DNA from 2 places in the Streptomyces sp. NPDC051563 genome. Region 2 is predicted to be linked to the other one. Evidence: predicted binding sites of a transcription regulator. Region 2 holds the regulator's gene; the other holds the start of a gene.
What was found. Region 2 encodes HrcA, which represses chaperone genes, less so after heat shock. Its sites were predicted from a motif close to TTNGCACTCNGNNNNNCNGAGTGCNAA; they were not measured.

Region 1 (9,840 bases), on a different contig from region 2:
CGGCGGAGGACTTCCTCGCCGTTGGCAGCCGTCGTCACACGCTCGACGCCGGGCACGGTGGCAACCGCGCGACGGAGCGCCTCTCGGGCAAGCGGGGAGTCGTCGCAGACGAGGACGGATGTCATGACCGCCCTCCGCAGCTGCTGATGCGCGTCACCTTGAGCCTCCAGGCTGGTACGTATCGTCACCTGTGCGGTCGATGCCCCCGGACACCTGTCCGAGAACTTCTTGGTTCAACCGCCTTCGCACTCTCAACGATGGTCACTCGAAAGAGTTACGGGTCGGACGGACACCTTCGGCACTCTACGTGAGGAAGCGAACACAAGGCGGGCGCCACTCGCCACATGTCCTCCAGATGACGGTATGCCCTATTTGGCGGCTTTCCTTCCGTTTGGCACGTGTCTGAGGCTAGATTCGCCCATGAGTCATATTTACATCTACTACGACAGTAGGTGTGGAGACATGGACCGTATCCGCCTCAGTACCGGCACCAAGAGGACTACCAATGGCAGATTTCTCCCGCCTCCCCGGACCGAACGCCGACCTGTGGGACTGGCAGCTGCTGGCTGCCTGCCGCGGGGTCGACAGCTCCCTCTTCTTCCACCCGGAAGGCGAGCGGGGCGCGGCCAGGAGCGCGCGCGAGGCCTCGGCTAAAGAGGTCTGCATGCGATGCCCGGTGCGTTCGGAATGCGCCGCGCACGCACTCACCGTCCGCGAGCCCTACGGGGTGTGGGGCGGCCTCACCGAGGACGAACGCGAAGAACTGATGGGCCGCGCCCGCCACCGCCTGATCCCGGCGACGACCGCGATCGGACCGAGCACGCCGATCGCTCCGCACTGACGGGGCTCCACCCGAAACGGCCGAAGGAACGTTTCCTCGCCTCACCGGCCCCCACGGCACCGGCACGCTCCGGCGTGCCGGGCACCTGACAGGGCCGGCCCCCTGACCGGGCTGCCACCCGACCGGCCGTACCGCCGTACGGTCCTTCGAGTGGCGGCCCCGTCCGGCCACCCGGCCCAGCGGGCGCCCGAGCCATGGGCGCCCGGCTTCAGTGCCCGGCCGCCAGTACCCGGCCGCCACTGCCCGGCCGCCGGCGCCCGGCCCTCAGCGCCGGGCGGCCCGCTCCAGCTGGGTCAGGGTCGCGGCCACCGCCGGGACCCGCGCCAGGTCGGGCAGGGTCAGGGCGACGACCTCCCGCTCGACGGCCGGTTCCACGGCGAGGGTGCTCACGCCCTTGGCCCGTACGGACTCCACCGCGAGCTCCGGCAGCACCGCGACCCCGAGCCCGGCCCCGACCAGGCCGACCACGGCCGGGTAGTCGTCGGTGGCGAAGTCGATGCGCGGGGTGAACCCGGCGGCCTCGCACACCTCCACCAGATGGCGGCGGCAGCGCGGACAGCCCGCGATCCAGGGCTCGTCGGCCAGCTCCGCCATGCCCACCCGCTCCGCCCCCGCCAGCCGGTGCCCCTCGGGAACCAGTCCGACGAGCCGGTCGGTCAGCAGCGGCCGGACCACGAGGTCCTCCCACTCGGCCGCCGATCCGGAGGCGCCGCCGTAGCGGAAGGCCAGCGCGAGATCGCAGTCGCCCTCGCGCAGCATCTCCACCGAGCGCGGCGGCTCCGCCTCGACCAGCGAGATCCGGGTCCCCGGATGCTCGGCCCGCATCGCCGCGAGCGCGGTCGGCACCAGCGTGGAACTGCCGCTGGGGAAGGAGACCAGCCGGACCCGGCCGGCCCGCAGCCCGGCGATGGCCGCGACCTCCTCCTCCGCGGCCGTCAGCCCGGCGAGGATCCCGGCGGCATGCCGGACCAGCGCCTCACCGGCCTGGGTGAGGCGCATTTCGCGCCCGGTGCGGATCAGCAGCGGGGTGCCGGCGGACTGCTCCAGCGCCTTCATCTGCTGGGAGACGGCCGGCTGCGTGCAGCCGAGCTCGCGGGCGGCGGCGGAGAAGGACCCGGTTCCGGCGACAGCGCGCAGAACTCGGAGATGACGTGCCTCGATCACCCTTCGAGCATAAGGGGCACTTTGATGTCGGCGCGAATAATCCCCGGCTGCCTTTGAGGCCATTCGGCTAACTTGGTGCCATGCATCTGATCTCCGTGAACCTCGGCCGCGCGACGGCCGTCGACTACACCGACGCCCCGGACGGGCTGACCGGTCACGGCAAGATCCCCGCGCCGGGCCCCGTACGGGTCTTCGCCCCGGGCCCCAAGGGCGTCGGCGCGAGCGGCGTCGAAGGGGACGCCGTCTGCCACCTGCGCCATCACGGCGGGGACCACCAGGCCGTGTACGCGTACGCCCGCGAGGACCTGGAGTGGTGGGAGGCGGAGCTCGGCCGCGAACTGCCCGGCGGGACCTTCGGCGAGAACTTCACCACCGCCGGCCTCGACGTGAACAGCGCGCTGCTCGGCGAGCGCTGGCAGGTGGGCCCCGACCTGCTCCTGGAGGTGGCCTCGGCCCGCATCCCGTGCCGGACCTTCCAGGGGGTGCTCGGCGAGAGGGCCTGGGTCAAGCGGTTCACCCAGGAGGCCCTGCCGGGCGCCTACCTGCGGGTCCTGCGGGAGGGATCGGTCTCCCCCGGTGACACCATCGAGGTCGTGCACCGCCCGGACCACGAGGTGACGGTGGAGTTCTGGTTCCGCGCCTTCACCACCGAGCGGGAGCTGCTGCCGCGCACGCTCGCGGCGGGCGAGGCCCTGGAGCCGGAGGCCCGGCAGAAGGCACTGGCCCATGTGGAGAAGTACGGGAACCAGGGCGACTAGGTTGCGCCTATGACGACTGCGTTGATTACGGGATCCACGGCGGGCATCGGCGCCGCCTTCGCCCGGCGGCTCGCCGCCCAGGGACACAACCTCGTCCTGGTGGCCCGGGACACCAAGCGGCTCGGCGAACAGGCCACGGAGCTGCACGACCGGCACGGGATCGAGGCCGAGGTGCTGGCCGCCGACCTCTCCACCGAAGAGGGCATCGCCTCGGTCGAGGAGCGCCTCGCGGACCGCAAGCACCCGGTGGACCTGCTGGTGAACAACGCGGGCTTCGGCAACAAGGGCCGCTACCTCGAAGTCTCCATGGCCGACGAGCTCACCATGCTGAAGGTCCACATCGAAGCCGTGCTGCGGCTGACCTCCGCGGCCGTGGAGCCGATGCGCTCGCGCGGCCGCGGCGGCGTGATCAACGTGGCCTCGGTGGCCGCCTTCCTGCCGCGGGGCACCTACGGGGCGAGCAAGGCCTGGGTCGTGCAGTTCACCCAGGGCGCGGCCAAGGACCTGGCCGGTTCGGGCGTACGGCTGATGGCGCTGTGCCCGGGCTTCGTGCGCACCGAGTTCCACGAGCGGGCCGGCATGGGCACGGACAACATCCCCGGCTGGATGTGGCTCGACGCCGACAAGCTGGTGGCGGCCGCCCTGGACGATCTGGCGCGCGGCAAGACGGTGTCGATCCCGGACCCGCGGTACAAGGCGCTGATGGGGCTGGTGAAGGTGGCACCGCGGGGACTGCTCGGCGGGGTGTCCTCCCGTACGGGGCGCAAGTACGGCCCTCAGTAGAGCGGGCCCGGGAGGAATGCCATGGTGACCTGCGGGTAAACGCGGCATATGGGTGAAATCTCCCTAGACTGGATGTGTCCCATCCAGTGCGGGAGGCGACGCCATGACATTCGTACAAGTGATCGATTACGAGACCAGGCGCTTCGACGAGATGAACAGTCTCATCGACCGCTACGCCGAGCAGACCGCCGGCAGGCGCACGGTCACCCACACGCTCATCGGCAGGGACCGCGACTCCACGACCCACTATGTGGACCTCGTCGAATTCCCCTCGTACGAAGAGGCCATGAGGAACTCTCAACTCCCGGAAACCGACCGGATGTTCCAGGAGATGGTGGCGCTCTGCGACGGCATGCCGAAGTTCATGAACCTCGACGTGGTCCGCGACGAGTACCTCAACAAGCTCGTCGTGAACCGCTTCTTCGAGGAGATCGCGGGCAAGGGCAACTTCGACGCCGTCGAGGAGTGCATCGCGGCCGGCTACGTCACCCACGACATCATGGACGAGGCCGGCGAGGGCAACGGCCGCGAAGGCCTCCGCAGGACCGTCTCCATGTGGCGGGCCGCCTTCGACATGAGCTTCGACATGACCCGCCAGGTCGCCGAGGGCGACTGCGTCACCACCCTGTGGGACTGGAAGGGCACCCACAAGGGCGAGTTCATGGGGGTCGCGCCGACCGGCCGGGAATTCACCATGTCGGGCTGTACGACCTGCCGGATGGAGGACGGCCGGATCGCCGAGGACTGGTGGTACTACGACGCCCCGGGCCTGATGCGCCAGATGGGCATGATGCCCGGATAGCCAACGGCCGGGCGGACGGGAAAGCCCCGGTCACCACCGCTTGGCAGCGGTGACCGGGGCTTTGCCGTACTTACGTGCCGTGCTTACGTGCCGTACCTACCGGCCGCGCTTGCCCGGCCGTGCCTGCTGACGAGGTCAGTGGCTGTGGCCGTGGCCACCGTGGCCGTGACCGGCGTCGCCCTCGTCGTCGGCCGGCTTCTCGACGACCAGGGTCTCGGTCGTGAGCAGCAGCGACGCGATGGACGCGGCGTTCTCCAGGGCGGAGCGGGTGACCTTGACCGGGTCGATGACGCCGGCCTTGACCAGGTCGCCGTACTCGCCGGTGGCGGCGTTGAAGCCCTGGCCCTTCTCGAGCTCGGCGACCTTCGAGGTGATGACGTAACCCTCGAGGCCGGCGTTCTCGGCGATCCAGCGCAGCGGCTCGACGGCGGCGCGGCGCACGACCGCGACACCGGTGGCCTCGTCGCCCGACAGGCCGAGGTTGCCCTCGAGCACCTTCACGGCGTGGACGAGAGCGGAGCCACCGCCGGAGACGATGCCCTCCTCGACCGCGGCGCGGGTCGCCGAGATGGCGTCCTCGAGACGGTGCTTCTTCTCCTTGAGCTCCACCTCGGTGGCGGCGCCGACCTTGATGACGCAGACGCCGCCGGCGAGCTTCGCCAGGCGCTCCTGCAGCTTCTCGCGGTCCCAGTCCGAGTCGGTGGACTCGATCTCGGCCTTGATCTGGTTGACGCGGCCGAGGACCTCGTCGGAAGAGCCGCCACCGTCGACGATGGTGGTGCTGTCCTTGGAGATCGTGACGCGGCGGGCGGAGCCCAGTACGTCCAGACCGGCCTGGTCGAGCTTGAGGCCGACCTCCTCGGCGATGACGGTGGCACCGGTGAGGGTGGCCATGTCCTGGAGCATCGCCTTGCGGCGGTCACCGAAGCCGGGCGCCTTGACGGCGACGGCGTTGAAGGTGCCACGGATCTTGTTGACGACGAGGGTGGAGAGCGCCTCGCCCTCGACGTCCTCGGCGATGATCAGGAGCGGCTTGGAGGCGCCGGCCTGGATGACCTTCTCCAGCAGCGGCAGGAGGTCCTGGATCGAGGAGATCTTGCCCTGGTTGATCAGGATGTACGGGTCATCGAGGATGGCCTCCATACGCTCCTGGTCGGAGACCATGTACGGGGACAGGTAGCCCTTGTCGAAGGCCATGCCCTCGGTGAACTCGAGCTCCAGGCCGAAGGCGTTGGACTCCTCGACGGTGATGACACCGTCCTTGCCGACCTTGTCCATCGCCTCGGCGATGAGGTCACCGACCTGCTGGTCCTGCGCGGAGAGCGCGGCCACGGCGGCGATGTCGGACTTGTCCTCGATCGGGCGGGCGGTCGCGAGGAGCTCCTCGGACACGGCCTTGACCGCGGCGTCGATGCCCTTCTTCAGGGCGGCCGGGGAAGCACCCGCGGCGACGTTGCGCAGACCCTCGCGGACCAGCGCCTGCGCCAGGACGGTGGCGGTGGTGGTGCCGTCACCCGCGACGTCGTTGGTCTTGGTCGCGACCTCCTTGACGAGCTGCGCGCCAAGGTTCTCGTACGGGTCGTCGAGCTCGACCTCACGCGCGATGGTGACACCGTCGTTCGTGATGGTGGGAGCGCCGAACTTCTTGTCGATGACGACGTTGCGGCCCTTGGGACCGATCGTCACCTTGACGGTGTCGGCAAGCTTGTTGACGCCACGCTCAAGGGCGCGACGGGCGTCCTCGTCAAACTTGAGAATCTTCGGCATGGGAGCGGTTCAGCCCTCTCGTTGCTATCCCCGGCCGCTCACCGCGACCGCCTGTCAAGAACGAACTACGCCCCTCGCCGCCCGGCATCAGCAGGGGTGACCAGGGGCGTAGCTCAAAGCAAAACTGGAGAAGTGATTACTTCTCGACGATCGCGAGCACGTCGCGGGCCGAGAGAACGAGGTACTCCTCGCCGTTGTACTTCACTTCGGTGCCGCCGTACTTCGAGTACAGGACGACGTCGCCGACGGTGACGTCCAGCGGGAGACGCTGGCCGTCCTCGAAGCGACCCGGACCCACGGCGAGGACGACGCCCTCCTGGGGCTTCTCCTTCGCGGTGTCCGGGATGACCAGGCCAGAGGCCGTGGTCTGCTCGGCGTCGAGCGGCTGGACCACAATGCGGTCCTCGAGCGGCTTGATGGCAACCTTGGAGCTGGTGGTCGTCACGATCTGACCTTCCGCTTCGGAGATCCGGGGTTAATTGTCTGAGGTGGCGACCAAGTCGATCCGTCGTCGCGGGTGCCGGATCCGTCTGTCGCCGTGTTGGCACTCACCAGGGGCGAGTGCCAGACGCGAGACTATTCCGGGGATTAGCACTCGGTCAAGCGGAGTGCCAATACGCGCCGCTGGTTTCGCAGCCGGGGCCGCCTGCCCGGGGCCCTCCCGGGGCCCCCGAGCCCCCGAAATCCGCATCCGCGGCACCGCTGCCGGGGACGCCGTCCCCGGACCCCTGCGCCTCAAACGCCGGCGGGGCTGGGGTGTGCCGGCCTTTGAGGACCGGGGTCCGGGCAGCGCCCGGGGAACGGTGGAAGGGCGGGTAGGGGACTTCGCCCCGCAGGGCCGACCCAGCCGTGCGGGCGGGGCGTCAGGAAAGGGGGCGTGCCCGGTATGTGAGGCTTGGGGGATGCGGATCCTGGTTGTCGAAGACGAGGTCGGCCTCGCCGATTCATTGCGGCGCGGCCTCTCCGCCGACGGCCACTGGGTGGATCTCGCCCACGACGGCCACCGCGGCCTGGACCTGGCCCTCACCGGAGGCCCGTACGACGTGGTCCTCCTGGACCTGATGCTCCCCGGCCTCTCGGGCTACGAGATCTGCACGCGGATGCGGGCCCACGGCGTCGCCACCCCGGTGCTGATGCTGACCGCCAAGGACGGCGAGTACGACGAGGCCGAGGGCCTGGACTCGGGTGCGGACGACTACCTGACGAAGCCGTTCTCCTTCGTCGTCCTCGCCGCCCGCCTCCGCGCCCTCACCCGCCGCACCGCCACCGCCCGGCCCAGCGTCCTGCAGGCGGGCGACCTCGTGCTGGACGCCCCGGGCCGCCGCTGCCGCCGGGGCACGCACGAGATCGAGCTGACGGCCCGGGAGCTCGGCGTCCTGGGCTGCCTGATGGAGCAGCCCGGCCGGGCCGTCGCCAAGCAGGACATCCTCGACGAGGTCTGGGACAGCCCGCACGGGATCGACCCGAACATCGTCGAGGTCTACGTCTCCTCGCTCCGCCGGAAGATCGACACCCCGTTCGGGCGGCGTTCGATCCTCACCGTGCACGGCACCGGGTACCGGATGGCCCCGGACGGTGGCTGAGCCCCGGACGGCGGCCGAGCCCCCGCCGGAGCCCCGGCCCCGCCGCCTCGGCAGCCTCCGTGCCCGCGCCGCCGCGGCCGCCGCCCTCGCGATGGCCGCCGTCCTGGCCGCCGGCGGGCTGTGGCTCTACACCCTGCTGCGCGCCAACCTCATCGAGAACACCACCGGCCGCACCGAGCTGGCCGCCCGCAAGGTGGCCGCCCAGTACGACACCGCGAGCCTTCCGGCCGGAGGCCGGCTGCCCGCGCCCGAGGGCGGGGTCGACCTGGTCCTCGTACGGGACGCGGCCGGTGCGGTCGTGGCCACCAGCGGGGACCTGAAGGACACCCCGGAGCTCACGGAGCTGAGCCCCGCGGCCGGCCGGGACATGCGGTCGGCCGTCCTGCCGCCCGCGCGCCCCGGCGCACAGCGGCGCGTGGTGGTCGCGGTGGATGCGCCCGGCCCGCCGGGGGCGCACGATCCGCACACCGTCTACGCCGCGACCGTGCTCGGCGACGTCGACGACGCCAACCGGGCCGTCGCGCTCGGCCTGCTCGCCGGGGCGCCCCCGCTGATCGCCTTCGCGGCGCTCCTGGCCTGGTGGGTGACGGGCCACGCGCTGCGCCCGGTCACCGCGATCCGCACCGGGCTGGCGGCGGTCACCGGGAGCGAGCTGGACCGGCGGGTCCCGGACCCGGGCGGCGCCGACGAGATCGCTCAGCTGGCCCGGACGGTCAACGCGACCCTCGACCGGCTGGAGCGCAGCGACGCCCGCCAGCGGCAGTTCACCGCCGACGCCTCGCACGAGCTGCGCAACCCCCTCGCGGCCGTCCGGGCCCGGCTGGAGGTGGCGCTGCGGGACCCCGACCGGGAGTCGGTGGCGGCCGCGCTGGCCGATACCGAGCGGCTCCAGCGCATCGCGGCCGATCTGCTCCTGCTGGCCCGGCTGGACGGCGACGGCGGGCCCGCGCCGCGCTCCGAGCCGGTGGACCTCGCGCTGCTGGCCGCCGAGGACGCGGCGCGGCGCCCGGAGCCCGGGGTCGCGCTACGGCTGGACGCGCGGGCTCCCGTACCGGCGGCCGGGGATCCGGCGCGGCTGGAGCGGGCGCTGGCCAACCTGGTGGACAACGCCCTGCGGTACGCCCGTACCGGGGTCACGGTCCGGGCCTTCGCCGAGGACGGCTGGGCGTTGCTGGAGGTCACGGACGACGGGCCGGGCATCCCGGAGGCCGACCGCGACCGGGTCTTCGAGCGGTTCGTGCGCCTGGACGCGGACCGGAGCCGGGCCGGCGGCGGCACCGGCCTGGGGCTGGCCATCGCCCGGGAGATCGCCCGGGCGCACGGCGGTGAGGTCCGTGCGCTCCCCGCGCCCGCCGGGGGCGCCCGGCTGGTGCTGCGCGTGCCGGGGCGCGCGGGCTCCTGAGGGGCGTGGCGCGGCCGCCCCTGAAGGTGTCTTCAGGACCCTCAGGGTTCCTTCAGCACCGCTCCCCCAGCATCGACAGGCATGAGTGCCCATCGCAGGAAGCCCCGCGACCCGAAGCCGCCGGTGTCCGTGTCCCGCGGCGGCCGCAGCCGAAGCCGCCGCCTCCGGCTCACCCGCACCCTGCTGGCGACCGGCTGCGCCCTGGTGGTGCTCGCGGGGGCGACCGCCTGGTACCTCTACGACGACCTCGCCTCCAGCATCGGCAGTTCCAAGGCCCTGGAGGGCGCCGAGAAGTCGAAGTCCGGCGATGTGAACATCCTGCTGATGGGTCTGGACAGCCGCCGGGACCAGAACGGCGAGGACCTCCCGCCGGCGATCCTCGAGAAGCTGCACGCCGGTGCGAGCTCCGAGGTCGGCGGCTACAACACCAACACGCTGATCCTGCTGCACGTCCCGGCCGGCGGGGGTCGGGCGAAGGCCTTCTCGGTGCCGCGCGACGACTTCGTGCAGCTGCACGGGGTGCCCGGGTTCACCGGCAAGGCCAAGATCAAGGAGGCGTACGGGCGGGCGAAGGCCAAGGCCGAGGACCAGCTCGCGGCCAAGGGGGTCACGGACCGGCGGCAGCTGGAGCGCGAGGGCCGCGAGGCGGGCCGCAAGGCCGAGCTGGAGACGGTGCGCAGCTTCCTGGGCGTGCCGATCGACCACTTCGCCGAGCTGAACCTGGCCGGTTTCTACCACCT
Region 2 (9,840 bases):
GTCCCGCAGGAGGCCTTTATCGCCGTCCTCTCCAGCGACGAGTCCGGCGGCAAGAAGAAGTAGCCGCCGCGACGGCCGTCGATGCGAAGCAGGCCCCCGTGCTCCGGCGCGGGGGCCTGCTCCGTATACGGCCGGGTTCCGGCTCGTTCCGGCCGGGGACCGGAATGCGCGGTCGCGGGCGTCCGCTTCGTTATGAATCGGCGTCCCAGGGGCCCTTACGCGCCAGGCGGAGGGCCCCTAGTCTGATCACTGCTCGTTGGTTACTCGCCAGTTACAAGTCCTGTACATGCCCTGCCGCGTGGTCCGGAGGATGTCCGTGAGCGACACACAGACCTTGATCGAGAACCGTCCGCCCACCGTGGCGACCCTCTTCCTGGAGCGTGTCGCCGCCACGCCGAACGCCGAGGCCTACCGCTACCCGGTCCCCGCCGCGGACGGCAAGGGCGGCCCGGACGACTGGAAGTCGCTCAGCTGGGGACAGGCCGCCGATCGGGTCTTCGCCATCGCGGCCGGCCTCGTCGAGCTCGGGATCCAGCCGGAGCAGCGCGTCGCGCTGGCCTCCAACACCCGGGTCGAGTGGATCCTCGCGGACCTCGGCGTGATGTGCGCCGGCGGCGCCGTGACCACCATCTACCCGAGCACGAACGCGGAGGAGTCGGCCTTCATCCTCTCCGACTCCGAGAGCCGGATCCTGATCGCCGAGGACGCCGCGCAGCTGGCCAAGGCCCGCGAGCGCCGCGCCGACCTGCCCGAGCTGGCCCACGTCGTGGTCGTGGAGGCCGCCGACGCCGTCCCGGCCGACGGCGACCCCGAGGGCTGGGTGCTCTCGCTGGCCGACCTGGAGGCGCGCGGCCGCGAGTACCTGGCCAAGCACCCCGTGGTGGTCAAGGAGCGCATCGCGGCCATCACCGCCGACCAGCTCGCCACCCTGATCTACACCTCGGGCACCACCGGCCGCCCCAAGGGTGTGCGGCTGCCGCACGACAACTGGTCGTACATGGCCAAGGCCACCGTGGCCACCGGCCTGATCACCAAGGACGACGTCCAGTACCTCTGGCTGCCGCTCGCCCACGTCTTCGGCAAGGTGCTGACCTCCGGCCAGATCGAGGTGGGTCACGTCACCGCCGTCGACGGCCGCATCGACAAGATCATCGAGAACCTGCCGATCGTGCAGCCGACCTACATGGCGGCCGTCCCGCGCATCTTCGAGAAGGTCTACAACGGGGTCGCCGCCAAGGCCCGGGCCGGCGGCGGGGCCAAGTACAAGATCTTCCAGTGGTCCGTCGGCGTGGCCCGCGAGTACGCCAAGGTCACCCAGGACAACTTCCGCCGCACCGGCCGGGCGAGCGCCCCCCTGGGCCTCGCCACCAAGCACAAGGTCGCCGACGCGCTCGTCTTCTCCAAGCTCCGCGAGGCCTTCGGAGGCAACCTGCGCGCCGCCGTTTCCGGCGCCTCCGCCCTCGCCCCCGACATCGGCTACTTCTTCTCCGGCGCCGGCATCCACATTCTGGAGGGCTACGGACTCACCGAGTCCAGCGCCGCCTCCTTCGTCAACCCCGGCGAGGCCTACCGCACCGGCACCGTCGGCAAGCCGCTCCCCGGCACCGAGGTCCGCATCGCCGACGACGGCGAGGTGCTGCTGCGCGGCCCCGGCATCATGCAGGGCTACCACGGGCAGCCCGAGAAGACCGCCGAGGTGCTGGAGGCCGACGGCTGGCTGCACACGGGCGACATCGGCGAGCTCTCCGCCGACGGCTACCTGCGCATCACCGACCGCAAGAAGGACCTGATCAAGACCTCCGGCGGCAAGTACGTCGCCCCGGCGGAGATCGAGGGCCAGTTCAAGGCCCTCTGCCCCTACGTCTCCAGCATCGTCGTCCACGGCGCCGACCGGAACTTCTGCTCCGCCCTCATCGCCCTGGACGAGCCCTCGATCCTGGTCTGGGCCGCCGAAAGCGGCCTGGAGGGCAAGACGTACTCCCAGGTCCTGGCCGCGCCCGAGACCACCCGGCTCATCGAGACCTACGTGCAGACCCTCAACGAGGGCCTCCAGCGCTGGCAGACGGTCAAGAAGTTCCGCCTCCTGCCGCGCGACCTCGACGTGGAGCACGGCGACCTCACCCCGAGCCTCAAGCTGAAGCGGCCGGTCGTCGAGCGCGAGTTCAAGCACCTCATCGAGGAGATGTACGAGGGCTCCCGGGAGGCGTAGCACCGGGCGCGCGGTCCGGGGCGCCCGAGGGACCGTAAACGACCTTGGGGCAGTGCGGGACAATGGGCCCATGCCTTCCGCACTGCCCGATGGTGAACCCATGCCCGAAGACGGCTCGCTGCCGCCCCACGCCCTGGCGGGAGCGGGGGAGCGGCCCCTCGGGTTCTACCTGCACGTCCCCTACTGCGCCACGCGCTGCGGGTACTGCGACTTCAACACCTACACGGCCACCGAGCTGCGGGGCACCGGCGGCGTGCTCGCCTCCCGGGAGAACTACGCCGACACCCTGATCGACGAGGTCCGCCTGGCGCGGAAGGTGCTCGGGGACGACCCCCGGGCCGTCCGGACCGTGTTCGTGGGCGGCGGCACGCCCACGCTGCTGCCCGCCGGTGACCTCGTACGGATGCTCGCGGCGATCCGCGACGAATTCGGGCTGGCCGAGGACGCGGAGGTCACCACCGAGGCCAATCCGGAATCGGTGAACCCGGAGTACCTGGCCGAGCTGCGCGCCGGCGGCTTCAACCGGATCTCCTTCGGCATGCAGAGCGCGAAGCAGCACGTCCTGAAGGTCCTGGACCGCACGCACACACCCGGCCGGCCCGAGGCCTGCGTCGCGGAGGCGCGGGCGGCGGGCTTCGAGCACGTGAACCTGGACCTGATCTACGGCACGCCGGGGGAATCGGACGAGGACTGGCGGGCGTCGCTGTCGGCGGCGCTGGGCGCCGGGCCCGACCACATCAGCGCCTACGCGCTGATCGTGGAGGAGGGCACCCAGCTCGCGCGGCGGATCCGGCGAGGCGAGGTCCCGATGACCGACGACGACGTCCACGCCGACCGGTACCTGATCCTCGACGCGGTGATGGCCGAGGCGGGCTATTCCTGGTACGAGGTCTCGAACTGGGCCACCACCGAGGCCGGCCGCTGCCTGCACAACGAGCTGTACTGGCGCGGGGCCGACTGGTGGGGCGCCGGACCCGGTGCGCACTCGCACGTGGGCGGGGTGCGGTGGTGGAACGTGAAGCACCCCGGCGCGTATGCGGCGGCGCTGGCGGAGGGGCGGTCGCCCGGGGCCGGGCGGGAGCTCCTCTCGGAGGAGGACCGGCGGGTGGAGCGGATCCTGCTGGAGCTGCGGCTCGTGGACGGGGTGCCGCTGGCCCTGCTGGCGCCTGCGGGGCTCGCCGCGGCCGGGCGGGCCCTGGCGGACGGTCTTCTCGAAGCGGGCCCGTACGGGGCCGGGCGGGCCGTTCTGACCCTGCGTGGACGGCTGCTGGCCGACGCGGTGGTCCGCGACCTGGTGGACTAGCCCCGTCCGGGGTGTTGCCGGGGCCCTGCGGGGCCGTCCCCTACCCGCCCTTCCACCGTTCCCCGGGGCTGCGCCCCGGACCCGTTGCCGGGTGCGGCGCCGTTGCCGGGGGCCAGCCCCCGGGCCCCCGCGCCTCAAACGCCGGCGAGGCTGGATTTTCGCCGGCGCTGGAGCCCCGCGCGCCGTGTGAGCTACGCCGTCACGTGGTCGATCAGGTGCTCCACCGCGCCCAGGAGGGTGGGCTCCAGGTCCTTGTACGAGGTCACGCGGGACAGGATGTGCTGCCAGGCGGCGCCGGTGTTCTCCGGCCAGCCCAGGGCGCGGCAGATGCCCGTCTTCCAGTCCTGGCCGGGCGGGATGACGGGCCAGGCGCGGATGCCCAGGGCGGAGGGCTTCACCGCCTGCCAGACGTCCACGTACGGGTGGCCCACGATCAGGACGTGCGGGGAGGTCACCGAGGCGGCGATGCGGGACTCCTTGGAGCCCGGGACCAGGTGGTCCACCAGGATGCCCAGGCGGGCGTCGGCGGCGGGGGCGAAGTCGGCGACGACGGCCGGGAGGTCGTCGATGCCCTCCAGGTACTCCACCACGACGCCCTCGATCCGCAGGTCGTCGCCCCACACCCGCTCGACCAGTTCGGCGTCGTGGCGGCCCTCCACGTAGATCCGGCCCGCCCGGGCCACCCGCGCCCGGGCCCCGGGGACGGCGAGGGAGCCCGAGGCCGTACGGGCCGGGGCGGCCGGGCCCCGCGCGGGGCGGGTCAGGGTGACCACCGCGCCGTCCAGGAGGAAGCCGCGGGGTTCGAGGGGGAAGACGCGGCGCTTGCCGAAGCGGTCCTCCAGGGTGACCGTGCCGGCCTCGCAGGCCACCACCGCGCCGCAGAAGTCCGTACCCGCCACCTCGACCACCAGGTCCGGATCGGCCGGGACCTCGGGGACGGGCTTGGAGCGCTTCCACTGGGGGGTCAGGTCGGGGGAGTACTCGCGCATCCGGCCGAGGGTAGGAGAACGGGCCGGTTCAGTGGTCCGACACGCCGAAGCGGGCGGCCAGTGTGTCGCGTTGGGCACGGACGAAGGCCGCGTCGACCACCGCTCCGTGACCCGGTACGTACAGAGCGTCGTCCCCGCCCAGGGCGAGGAGCCGGTCCAGGGCCGCCGGCCACTGCCGCGGCGCCGCGTCCGGGCCCGCCTGCGGCTCGCCCGATTCCTCGACCAGGTCGCCGCAGAAGACCACCTCGCGCGCACCGGGCACGAAGGCGGCCAGATCGTGCCGGGTGTGCCCCGGGCCCACGTTCGCCAGCAGCACCTGCACCCCGCCCAGGTCGAGCGTCCACTCGCCCGACACCAGGTGCCGGGGGAGCACCAGCAGATCCGCCGCCTCGGCCGCCTCGGCGGGCGCCAGGCCGTGCCGGACCGCGTCGGCCCGCAGCTCTTCCCGGCTCACCGAGAGCAGGGAGTCCAGCCCGACCGGACCGTAGATCTCGGCGCCCGCGAACGCCGCCCCGCCCAGTACGTGGTCGAAATGTCCGTGTGTGAATGCGAGATGGGTCACGCGCCGGCCCGCCAGCCGCTCGGCCTCGGCCCGTACCTGCGCCCCTTCCCGCAGGGAGGAACCCGGGTCGATCAGAAGGGCGGAATCCTCGCCCACCACCAGTCCCACGGTGCAGTCCCACACCGGCAGGCGCTTTCGGCCGGCCCGTTCGGCGAGCCGTTCCCAGCCCGCCTCTTCCCAACGCACGTCCATGCCGCGACGCTACCTTGGCGGGCCGCCCTTGCTAGGGGTGTACCACCCCGCCGTACACTGACCGGGGGATCTCTGGCACTCGAACGCTCAGAGTGCCAGCAGGCAGGACCTGCCGAAGCCGCGAACGACGGAAACGATGGAGGTGTGCGCGCGATGCTCAGCGAACGCAGACTCGAAGTGCTGCGCGCCATCGTCCAGGACTACGTCGGCACGGAGGAGCCCGTCGGCTCCAAGGCGCTCACCGAGCGGCACCGCCTCGGCGTGTCGCCCGCCACCGTGCGCAACGACATGGCCGTGCTGGAGGACGAGGGCTACATCGCCCAGCCCCACACCAGCGCCGGCCGGATCCCCACCGACAAGGGCTACCGCCTCTTCGTCGACAAGCTGGCGGGGGTCAAACCGCTGTCGACGCCCGAGCGCCGGGCCATCCAGAACTTCCTCGACGGGGCCGTGGACCTCGACGACGTCGTCGGCCGTACGGTGCGGCTGCTCGCGCAGCTCACCCGGCAGGTCGCCGTCGTCCAGTACCCCTCGCTGACCCGGTCCACCGTCCGGCACGTGGAACTGCTCTCGCTGGCCCCGGCCCGCCTGATGCTCGTCCTCATCACGGACACCGGCCGGGTCGAGCAGCGGCTCGTCGACTGCCAGGCCCCCTTCGGGGAGGCCTCGCTCGCGGACCTGCGGGCCCGCCTCAACAGCCGAGTCGTCGGCCGCCGGTTCACCGACGTGCCGCCGCTGGTGAAGGACCTTCCGGAGTCCTTCGAGAACGAGGACCGGGTGACGGTGCGAGCCGTCCTCGACACCCTCCTCGAAACGCTGGTCGAGGAGGCGGAGGAGCGGCTGATGATCGGCGGCACCGCCAACCTCACCCGCTTCGGACACGATTTTCCCCTGACGATCAGGCCGGTGCTCGAAGCGCTGGAGGAGCAGGTCGTGCTCCTCAAGCTGCTGGGCGAGGCCAGTGAGTCGGGAATGGCCGTAAAGATCGGGCATGAGAACGCCTACGAGGGACTGAACTCCACGTCCGTCGTCTCGGTCGGCTACGGTTCGGGCGGCGAAGCAGTCGCCAAACTCGGCGTGGTCGGACCGACCCGCATGGACTACCCCGGAACGATGGGAGCGGTACGCGCAGTGGCACGTTACGTCGGACAGATCCTGGCGGAGTCGTAAGTGGCCACGGACTACTACGCCGTTCTCGGCGTGCGCCGCGACGCATCGCAGGACGAGATCAAGAAGGCATTCCGGCGGCTCGCCCGCGAGCTGCACCCGGATGTGAACCCCGATCCCAAGACGCAAGAGCGTTTCAAGGAGATCAACGCCGCCTACGAGGTCCTCTCGGACCCGCAGAAGAAGCAGGTCTTCGACCTCGGCGGCGACCCGCTGTCCTCCTCGGGCGGCGGCGGAGCCGGCGGCTTCGGAGCGGGCGGCTTCGGCAACTTCTCCGACATCATGGACGCCTTCTTCGGCCAGTCCTCGCAGCGCGGACCGCGCTCGCGGACCCGCCGCGGCCAGGACGCCATGATCCGCCTCGACCTGGAACTGGACGAGGCCGCCTTCGGCACGACCAAGGACATCCAGGTCGACACGGCCGTCGTCTGCACCACCTGCTCCGGCGAGGGCGCTGCACCCGGCACCTCGGCGCAGACGTGTGACATGTGCCGCGGCCGCGGTGAGGTCTCGCAGGTCACCCGGTCCTTCCTGGGCCAGGTCATGACCTCGCGCCCCTGCCCGCAGTGCCAGGGCTTCGGCACCGTGGTCCCGACCCCGTGCCCCGAGTGCGCGGGCGACGGCCGGGTCCGCTCCCGCCGCAGCCTCACCGTCAAGATCCCGGCCGGCGTCGAGAACGGCACCCGGATCCAGCTCGCGGGCGAAGGCGAGGTCGGCCCCGGCGGCGGCCCCGCCGGCGACCTGTACGTGGAGATCCACGAGCTGCCGCACCCGACCTTCCAGCGGCGCGGGGACGACCTGCACTGCACGGTCACCATCCCGATGACCGCGGCGGCCCTGGGCACCAAGTGCCCGCTGGAGACGCTGGACGGCCTGGAAGAGATCGACATCCGGCCCGGCACCGGCTCCGGGCAGGCGATCCCGCTGCACGGCCGCGGCGTGACCCACCTGCGCGGTGGCGGACGCGGCGACCTGATCGTGCACGTCGAGGTCACCACCCCCGGCAAGCTGGACCCGGCGCAGGAGGACCTGCTGCGCCAGCTGGCCAAGCTGCGCGGCGAGGAGCGGCCGATGGGCCAGTTCGCACCGGGTCAGCAAGGCCTGTTCAGCCGCCTGAAGGACGCCTTCAACGGGCGCTGAGCGACGCCTTCGACGGACGCCGAGCAGCGTACGAGCACACCTGCGAGCCCGGTCCGGGGATGCCCCGGACCGGGCTCGCGGCATGCGCGACGCCGCCGCGGCGGCGGTATTCGGGCACCCCGGGGAAGGGGACTATGCCAGGCGAATGCCGTGATTCGGTCCCGTGAGCGGGACATGGCACGATGCAGCTCATGTCCTCCGCACCGAACGGTCTCTTCGCGTACCCGATCGTGCAGGCGCCCATGGCGGGCGGCGCGTCCTGCCCGCCGCTCGCGGCCGCCGTGTGCGAAGCGGGCGGACTGGGCTTCCTCGCCGGCGGCTACAAGACCGCGGACGGCATGTACCAGGAGATCAAGCGGCTGCGCGCGCTCACCCGCCGCCCCTTCGGCGTCAACCTCTTCCTGCCGCAGACCTCCCACGCGGACCCGGCCGCCCTGGAGGTCTACCGCGGGCACCTCGCCAGTGAGGCCTCCTGGTACGAGATCTCCCTCGCCGACGAGGACATCATCGGCACCAGCGACGACGGCTACGACGCCAAACTGGCCATTCTCATCGAAGACCCGGTCCCCGTGGTCTCCTTCACCTTCGGCCTGCCCTCGCCCGCGGCCTTCACCTGCCTGCGCAACGTCGGTACGTACACGATCGCCACCGTCACCTCCGTCGAGGAGGCCCGCGCCGCCCAGGCGGCCGGCGCCGACGCCGTCTGCGTCCAGGGCGTGGAGGCGGGCGGCCACCAGGGCACCCACCGCGACGACCCGCAGGGCGACGGCACGGCCGGAGTCGGCCTGCTCGCGCTCGTCGCGCAGGTGCGCGAGGCCGTGGCCCTCCCGATCATCGCGGCGGGCGGCCTGATGCGCGGCTCGCAGATCGCCGCGCTGCTCGCCGCGGGCGCCGAGGCCGCGCAGCTCGGTACGGCCTTCCTGGCCTGCCCGGAGTCCGGCGCGCACCCCCTGCACAAGAAGGCGCTGACCGACCCGCTGTTCGTCCGGACGGAGCTGACCCGGGCCTTCTCGGGGCGGCCGGCCCGCGGACTGGTCAACCGGTTCATGCGCGAGCACGGCCCGTACGCCCCGGCCGCGTACCCGCAGGTGCACCACCTGACCGCGCCGCTGCGCAAGGCCGCCGCCGATGCCGGGGACCCGCAGGGCATGGCCCTGTGGGCGGGCCAGGGGCACCGGCTGGCGCGGGCCCTGCCGGCCGGGGAACTGGTGGAGGTGCTCGCGGCGGAACTCGGCGCGGCACAGAACGCATTGAAGGCAATGCAGATGAGGAGTGCGTCATGACCGCCCCGGTGTTCGTGGTGGAAAAGGTTCCCGCGGGACCGGAGTTCGTCTTGGACGGTCCCGAAGGCCGCCACGCGGTCTCCGTGAAGCGGCTGGCCCCCGGCGAGGACGTGGTCCTGACCGACGGCCTGGGCCGGTGGACCGAGGGCGTGGTCAAGGCGGCGGAGGGCAAGGACCGTCTGGTGATCACGGACCTGGAGTCCGTCCTGGAGGAGCCCGAGCCCACCATCCGGATCACCGTCGTCCAGGCCCTGCCCAAGGGCGACCGGGGCGAGGTCGCCGTCGAGACCATGACGGAGACCGGCGTCGACGCGATCGTGCCCTGGCAGGCCTCGCGCTGCATCACCCAGTGGCGCGGCGACCGGGGCGCCAAATCCCTCGCGAAGTGGCGGGCCACCGCCCGGGAATCCGGCAAGCAGTCCCGCCGGGTCCGCTTCCCCGAGGTCGCCGAGGCGCTGTCGACCAAGCAGGTCGCGGCGCTGCTCGCGGAGGCCGACCTCGCGGTGGTCCTGCACGAGGACCGGGACACGCCCTCGGGCGCGCTGGCCACCGCCGAACTGCCGGCCGCCGGCTCCATCGTCCTGGTCGTCGGACCCGAGGGCGGGGTCTCCCCGGACGAGCTCGCCGCCTTCGCGGCGGCCGGAGCGCACCCGTACCGGCTGGGCCGCTCGGTGCTGCGCACCTCCACGGCGGGCACGGCCGCGGCGGCGGTCCTGCTGGCGCGGACGGGACGCTGGTCCTGACCGGTCCGGCCGGCGGGGGTGGCGGTGGATACCATGCCGGAACCGATCACCGTCACCCGTCACGAAGGGCTCAGCACATGGCCGGGGAACCGCAGGCCGACTGCCTGTTCTGCAAGATCGTCGCGGGGAGCATTCCCGCGACGGTCGTCCGGGAGACGGACACCACCGTCGCCTTCCGCGACATCAACCCGCAGGCACCCACCCACGTCCTCGTGATCCCGAAGGCGCACTATCCCGACGCCGTCTCCCTCG

Region 1: the regulator HrcA is predicted to act here: its motif matches at 6,704-6,730, upstream of groES (co-chaperone GroES).

Annotation. Positions count from the first base shown of each region.
Region 1 is NZ_JBITDL010000002.1:154,078-163,917, reverse strand. Features, by position in the region: gene ACIA8F_RS03020 (response regulator transcription factor) at 1-125, opposite strand, end outside; gene ACIA8F_RS03015 (WhiB family transcriptional regulator) at 506-841, shown strand; gene ACIA8F_RS03010 (LysR family transcriptional regulator) at 1,106-2,005, opposite strand; gene ACIA8F_RS03005 (MOSC domain-containing protein) at 2,086-2,763, shown strand; gene ACIA8F_RS03000 (SDR family NAD(P)-dependent oxidoreductase) at 2,773-3,546, shown strand; gene ACIA8F_RS02995 (ester cyclase) at 3,650-4,348, shown strand; gene groL (chaperonin GroEL) at 4,484-6,115, opposite strand; gene groES (co-chaperone GroES) at 6,252-6,560, opposite strand; gene ACIA8F_RS02980 (response regulator transcription factor) at 7,018-7,698, shown strand; gene ACIA8F_RS02975 (sensor histidine kinase) at 7,691-9,100, shown strand; gene ACIA8F_RS02970 (LCP family protein) at 9,182-9,840, shown strand, end outside.
Region 2 is NZ_JBITDL010000023.1:102,124-111,963, reverse strand. Features, by position in the region: gene lepA (translation elongation factor 4) at 1-63, shown strand, start outside; gene ACIA8F_RS26455 (AMP-dependent synthetase/ligase) at 317-2,209, shown strand; gene hemW (radical SAM family heme chaperone HemW) at 2,280-3,512, shown strand; gene ACIA8F_RS26445 (DUF3097 domain-containing protein) at 3,704-4,501, opposite strand; gene ACIA8F_RS26440 (MBL fold metallo-hydrolase) at 4,530-5,255, opposite strand; gene hrcA (heat-inducible transcriptional repressor HrcA) at 5,409-6,425, shown strand; gene dnaJ (molecular chaperone DnaJ) at 6,426-7,562, shown strand; gene ACIA8F_RS26425 (nitronate monooxygenase) at 7,754-8,845, shown strand; gene ACIA8F_RS26420 (16S rRNA (uracil(1498)-N(3))-methyltransferase) at 8,842-9,588, shown strand; gene ACIA8F_RS26415 (histidine triad nucleotide-binding protein) at 9,666-9,840, shown strand, end outside.